Regions from separate parts of the Paenibacillus sp. MY03 genome, predicted to be linked through region 2. Evidence: predicted binding sites of a transcription regulator. Region 2 holds the regulator's gene; each other region holds the start of a gene.
The links. Region 2 encodes Rex, which represses fermentation and respiration genes when NADH is low (regulators of the CRP and FNR family bind a similar motif). Its sites were predicted from a motif close to TTGTGAAATATTTCACAA; they were not measured.

Region 1 (2,273 bases), on a different contig from region 2:
GGAGGATTTATCGCCCAATCGAACAAGCCTCTTCCCGCGAGAAGAGGCTTGTTCCTTGTTCAAGAAGCAGCGTAAGGGGTTCTGTTCATTCAAGTCTATCTTAATTCGGCAAGAGCAGGGAATAACAAATTGTTCTCCAGATGTACATGGGTAAACATATCGCTCTCCAGCTCCTCCAATTTACGGAACGTGATCGTATAAGTCATACACGCATCCTCGGGAAGCGCATAGCCATTTGTTGTCTCGCGCATGCGGCTAAGGAGGTCACCCGCCTCGTCGTGCTCAGCCTCAAGAGTATCCAGTACTTGGAGCGCAGCTTGCAGCATGCTTGCAGATCCCTCTTCTTCGGCCTTGCGGATCGCCGGAAACAATTGCTGCTCCTCCTTGTTCAGATGCTCCAGCAATTCCGCGCTCAATTGATGATATAGGACTTGCAGCTCCTTAAGCTCCGGATGGCCCTCGCCGTGCACCCGAGCAACCTTATTGACGAAATCACGTAAAACAGGAAGCTCTTTGCGCAGAAAATCATGATGTTGAAGAATAATATGCTCGGTTAATTTCGTCAATTTCCGATCATCCTGCTTCCAATCCAAAGGCCATGCCGGCCGCGATTCGGTGCAAACCTTGTTAAGTCGAAACAAAACCTCTTCCTCATCGAGTCTCCTCTTTCGAACCGCATCGTATAAGGTTTGTTTGCCTCCGCAACAGAAATCGATGCCGAGCTCCTTAAAAACGTTACTTGCTTGAGTATATTGCGCGACGATATCGCCAAGCCGCTGTTCGCTTTGAATTACGGTTATCATACGATTCATCCCCTTCATTCATTAGGTTCGTCTTAATTATAATGAACCATTGCATTGAAAGGTTGTGATACCAATCACATGACTTGCGGCGATTCGTTGAACAGAAGTTGCGATAATTCTCCTATTTTCCGAACTCGGAGCGAATTCGGACATCGTACAGGTCTTCCGTGAATACCCACTTGTCTTTATTCTCCTTGTACCAGTCCCTGTACCATTGCTCCACCTGAGCCCCGTCCCCGTCCTCCCAGGCCTTGCGGGCATCTTGCACGGCTTGTTCGGCCGAATAGGCTTCGCCGCCTAGAATCGCCCGATTCCATATATCGAGAATGGCGCGTTCGGCATTGGAATCAATAAATTCGATCTCATTCGGCAATGCGGGCATATACCGATCAAGCGTAAATCCAGCGTAGGGACGTTCGGGACTGATATACAGCCCGAGCGCTTCGTTCAGCAGGTCATCCACTTCCCGGTCGAACGGCTTGTTCAGATCCAGATCCTGCTTGTACTTCTCGAATTCAGTCGTATGGTATTGCGGCCCGATTGTGCGGAAGTCGCCGAGCCAAGACACCTCTTTGTCGTACTTGTCCTTGTCGATCGTCACCGGAACGCCATTGTCCATCCGGTAATGCACGCCTTCGAGTCCGTACTTAAACGTTGCTTCCGTCGCTTCCTTGCTCATGAAGTCGATATATCGTATGACGCTGGCCGGATCGTTCGCCTTCGCATTGATAACGCCGCTAAGCTGGAAGGGGGGATTAAATTGCGCGCTGAATTGTCCAAAGGGACTTGCGGGCAGCGCGATCGGCGCAATAACGGCTTCCGGGACGTTGCTGCGAAGCCGCGCATATGCATCGTAGATCTCCTTGGCGTTACCAGCGAACGCATAAAGTCCGATTTTGCCCTTTAAGAAATCCTGCTCCGCCTTTCTTCCATTTTTGTCCGTCAAATAATCCCTGTCGATCGCATCCGCATCGAACAATGCTTTTTTGAACTGCAGCGCCGCTTGCGCCCGTTCCCAATCGCGTACGATCTCTCCGTCCTCCAGTACCCAGTTCGTATTCTGGAACATGCTGTTGATCACATCGGGCGCGAATCCGCTCATGTTGATGCCCTGCGTATCGTCCACCCCGTTGCCGTCCGGATCCTGCTTCGCGAACGCGATCGCGATCCGAAGCAGCTCTTCCGTCGTGCGCGGCGCGTCAAGCTCCAGCTTATCCAGCCAATCTTCCCGAATGAACAAATACGTGAACGGGAAATACCCCTGCACCCTTCCCACGGCATACATATGCCCATCGGGTTGCGTGGACAGCTTCTTCAGGATCGGAAATTTCTCGAGCACTTGCTTATATTCGGTACTGTAGGTCTCGATCAATTCGTCTATCGGCATGATCTGTTTCTGGTTGTCGGAAGCCGTATAGAGCTTGAAATGTGGGATGCACGAAGAGGGAGAAAGCTGATAGAAGAAAGCTG
Region 2 (2,273 bases):
GCGAATGCAATCGCTTCCTCAAGCTTCGCTTTTTGCTCCTCTTCCGAGCAAAGGCCGATAACGCCGCGCATCAAAACGCCGCGGATGCCGGATTGTTCCGTCACCTTCGCGACTTCATCCATTCGATCATACATATCGAGGAAGGTCGTTGTTCCCGTACGAAGCATCTCGACGATGGCCAGGGCTGTGCCGGCTCTCGTATCCGCCGCAACATAACGGCCCTCCATCGGCCACATTTTCTGCTCCAGCCATACCTGCAGATTTTGATCGTCCGAATATCCGCGAAGGAGCGACATCGCCGCATGACCATGCGTATTAATAAGTCCGGGCAGGAAAGCCAGTCCTTTGCCATCCAGCTTTTCTACGCTTTCAGACAAGCTTTGCGGCTCGGGCTCCTGCTCGCCGATATATGTAATGGTATCGTTCGAGATGACCATATGACCTTTAATGACCGGGGTCGAGTCGTCCATCGTCACGAACAGGCCATTTCTAATCCATAGCTGTTTCATCCGAATCTTCTCCTTCATGGTTCAAATAATACGCGAGGCTAAGCAGTTCCCTTGTGAAATCGGCATTGTGAATGCGCACTTCATCCGGTACGCGCAAAATCGCTGGAGCGAAATTCAAAATGCCTTCTATCCCCGCCGAGACGAATTGATTTACGACGTTTTGAGCTTCGAACGCAGGGACAGTGATGATGCCGATCCGAATTTTTTGCTCCGCAATCGTTGCGACCAGCTCGCTCATGGGTTGAACGACCAGATTGTTGATATTCGTTCCGATCTTGGCAGGATGGTCGTCGAACACAGCCGTTATTTTCATGTTGTCCTTGGAATATTTGTTGTAATTGCATAAGGCATGACCCAGATTGCCGGCACCAACCAGCGCGACCTTGATCGTCTGGTTCACCTTGAGTATTTGACGAATGATTTCGATCAAATAGACAACGTCGTAGCCAATGCCTTTGCGTCCGAATTCGCCGAAATACGCGAGATCCTTACGAATCTGAGCAGGGTTAAGATCAAGCTTAACCCCAAGCTCCTGCGAGGATACCGTCTGGATCTCGCGGCTGTCCAGCTCGTTAAGCACCTGCAAATAGATAGGGAGTCGGCGCACGACCGCTTCGGATATTTTGGTCTGCTTCAAGTTGTTGCCTCCTTCGTAGCTTCTGGTTCGCTCGCCGCAGTGCTGTCTTTTCCCAGCCATTCTCTAATTCGAGGCACCATCTGATCCGTAAACATCGTTTCGATCTTGGGACCTGGCAGCGAATAGAGAAAATGTTTGCCGTAATAAGCATCGATAACGCGCGTATCGTAGATGATGACAATGCCTTTGTCCTGCGAGGTGCGGACAAGTCGGCCGAATCCTTGCTTGAATCGGATGACGGCCTGCGGGATGGACAGCTTCATAAACGGATTCTGCTTTTGTCGCTGCAGTTGCTCCGCCTTTGCTTCTTGGAGCGGATGATTAGGAGGCTGGAACGGAAGTCTCACGATGGCAAGACAGGTAAGCGCTTCGCCTGGAATATCGACGCCTTCCCAGAAGCTGCTCGTTCCCAAAAGCACGGATTCCGGCTGTTGAAGGAAACGTCTCGTCAGCTTGGTCCGATTGCTGCTGTCGATCCCTTGTCCCAGCACGCCGATGCCTGCCGCGGCCAGACCTATTTTCATAAGCTCGTGAACTTGCTTCAGCATCTTATAAGAAGTAAAGAGCACCAGCATTCGTCCTTTTGTTTCTAGAGCGGCATCGACGAGCGAAGCCGCCAGCTTATCCAGATACGAGTCGTTTACATATGCGCCCTTAACCACCGGGAAGTCGCGAGGGACCATCACCAGCGCCTGTTCCCTGTAACGGAAAGGAGACGGCAACTGCACGGTTTTGAGCTTGCCCTGCGTCTCATAGCCGAGGAGGCCGAGCTGTTCCTCCGCGTACTGGAAGGTTTTCTGCACCGTTAATGTCGCGGAGGTCATAATGATGCTGTCTTTGGCGTCAAAAAAGTACTTTTGAAGCTGTTCGCTAACATCGACGGGTGCCGCGTACATATGCAGCGATCGATAGCGGTATACCGCGCTGGCTTCCATCCAGAAAACAAAACCGGACTGCTCCAGTTTCATAAAGATACGAAGCTCGTCTTTTAAACGCGTCAAATCCCGGATGGAACCGTTAAGATCGGTAATCGTTCCCTGAACGGAGAGATCATCGACCCGCTCCTTGATGTCGTTGATCATTTTTTCCATCGTCTTGATAACCCGCGCTAGCTCGACATAAATATT
Region 3 (2,273 bases), on a different contig from region 2:
TCCTGGCTGGCACACGATACTCTCGATTAAATACGAAATGTCCTTTATGATTCTACTGCCAGGGCTTGTTGCCCTGCTGTGCTGGAATTCAGGGATCAAACGGCTATCGCCGATTAACGGCATCTTATTTATTAATTTTGTTCCAATTACCACATTCGTCATTATGGCCTTTCAAGGCTATCAGATCAGCAGCTATGAATTATACGGCACGCTGCTCATTATCTTTGCCTTATTACGGAACAATATGCACCAGAGGAAAACACAGCGGTTAAAAGACAATCCAGCCTATTCCGCTAGCCCTGTAAAAGAACGATCAGAGGCAGCACTCTGATCGTCCTTTTTTTCGATGAAGTTTTCTCGGAATTGGTTTATTTAACTAACAGTCCCGCATCTGTTGTCGGATTTTTGGGTTTGCGATGGAAGAGACGATCAAGCCCTTTGTGCATAAGCGGAAGGACGTAACGATCTAATCCAAAGCGGCCAGCGTTCGTGCCGGCGAAGATGACCATCAATCCAAGAAGCAGAAGCCACGGGTTCGTGCTTACGGTACCTGCGAACATAAACATGAAGTTCATTAAGGCTCCGAAGAATGCGGCGGTAAGCGTTAGTGTACCAAGGATGAGTCCGAGTCCTACCAGGAATTCTCCCCATGGTATAGCGACGTTAATGAATCCAACGTTCGGTAATGCAAAGTGTTCTACAAATGCAGTGTAGGTCGGGTAAACCGCTTCGCCTGTAGCTTTATCAAGCACCGGGTTGTTTACGGCCGCGTTGAGGAAACCCGTTGCATCGAAAGGCGTTGCTCCCGTAATTTTATGCCATCCGGCGTCCAACCATGCGAACCCAACTACGAAGCGAACAATAGTGACTAGAATACCAGCGATTTTATTCTCTCTCCAAAATTTTAACATGAAACTCACTCCCGTTCTTCATTATTAGCAGCGGTATTAACATTGGCGTCAGATTAGCTTCAATCTTGCTGATGGTTGAGATCGTTGTATATGATTCATCAGGATCACCGTCCTCGTTAGTTTCGATTGATGATTGCTTCTTGTTGATGTCTTTATTATAGAACGTAAAAACGGTTGGTATTGTGATTTAAATCACAAAGTTGAGGGGTAACATTTGATCAATTTGTGAATAGATTCACAATGATCGGCGTGTAACGAAACCGACACCAATTGTCACGTACAGCACGTTGCTCAAGAAAGCAGCAGCGGATGACAAAAACCAAGGAGCAGAGCGAGAACAAGCCGCTTAGCCCCTTGGTTTCTTGCATGTTTTATCCTATTTTTCACTTAGCATCAAAGCATTAAGGCTTCAATACGGATACGAGAGTTTCGTTATCCCCGGATATGACCGTCACTTCGGGTGGTAATTTCAGGTCTTTTACGAACAGCGTTTCTCCGATTTCCATCGCGCTGATGTCGAGCTCGACCACGGACGGCAAGTTCTTAGGCAATGCCTCCACTTCCACATAGGGGTCTTCGACCTGCACGACTCCCCCCGACTTTGTTCCAATAGGGCTGCCCAATAGCTTTACCGGAAGCTTCGTACGAATAACTTCGCCTGACTGAACAAGCTGGAAATCGACATGCAACAGCTCGCCGGTCACCGGGTTGCGATGAAGGTCCTCCAGCAATACCGTCAGGGAATGGTCATCTGCCAGCTTAAGTTCGATAAAGCCGGAGCCCCCTTTCTTTAGCCACTTTTCAAATTGCTTGGTGGATATATGAATGATTTCGTTTTCTGCGTGTTTTCCGAATACGACCCCGGGCAAACGACCCTCCCGACGTAAATTCCGCAGTCCGGAAGATTTCAATCGCGGACGTCTTTCTGTATGAATGCATGCAGCCATGCTCTACCTCTCCTTTACATGAGTGATTTTAGCGCTGTAATAGCAGCGGTTGAACCTCCCCGGCACGGGGATAAATAGAGAAACATAGCATCACAACCTCCATGTCCTTTCGGATAGATAGACATACATTAAATGTAAAAACCCGCAAATACAGACCAAGGCACCCCACTCCGAAGAGTGGAATGCCTATGGGTTTCATTCACCATATCATAGATTGTCAGCCGTGTCGATACGCTCCGGCAAAGGTTTGTTATCCGAAAACAAATCCGGATTATCCTTGAGCATATCCGTAATGACCTCCGCCACCAAAGCTGCATCACATACCCTAACGACGGCATCGCCCAACCGCCCTTTATACATCGCTCCCTTGCGTTCAAGCACTTCATCCACTTTCCAAAAATGCTCGGACCACGAT

Region 1: the regulator Rex is predicted to act here: its motif matches at 866-883, upstream of ric (iron-sulfur cluster repair di-iron protein).
Region 3: the regulator Rex is predicted to act here: its motif matches at 1,135-1,152, upstream of B1748_RS13035 (DoxX family membrane protein).

What each region holds. Positions count from the first base shown of each region.
Region 1 is NZ_MXQD01000002.1:134,661-136,933, reverse strand. It holds gene ric (iron-sulfur cluster repair di-iron protein) at 96-803, opposite strand; gene B1748_RS02240 (type 2 periplasmic-binding domain-containing protein) at 925-2,190, opposite strand; gene B1748_RS37330 (DUF1995 family protein) at 2,230-2,273, shown strand, end outside.
Region 2 is NZ_MXQD01000006.1:12,938-15,210, forward strand. It holds gene B1748_RS05885 (amidohydrolase) at 1-515, opposite strand, end outside; gene B1748_RS05890 (redox-sensing transcriptional repressor Rex) at 490-1,146, opposite strand; gene dinG (ATP-dependent DNA helicase DinG) at 1,143-2,273, opposite strand, start outside.
Region 3 is NZ_MXQD01000011.1:85,397-87,669, forward strand. It holds gene B1748_RS13030 (DMT family transporter) at 1-331, shown strand, start outside; gene B1748_RS13035 (DoxX family membrane protein) at 369-911, opposite strand; gene B1748_RS13040 (50S ribosomal protein L25) at 1,313-1,858, opposite strand; gene B1748_RS13045 (AAC(3) family N-acetyltransferase) at 2,066-2,273, opposite strand, start outside.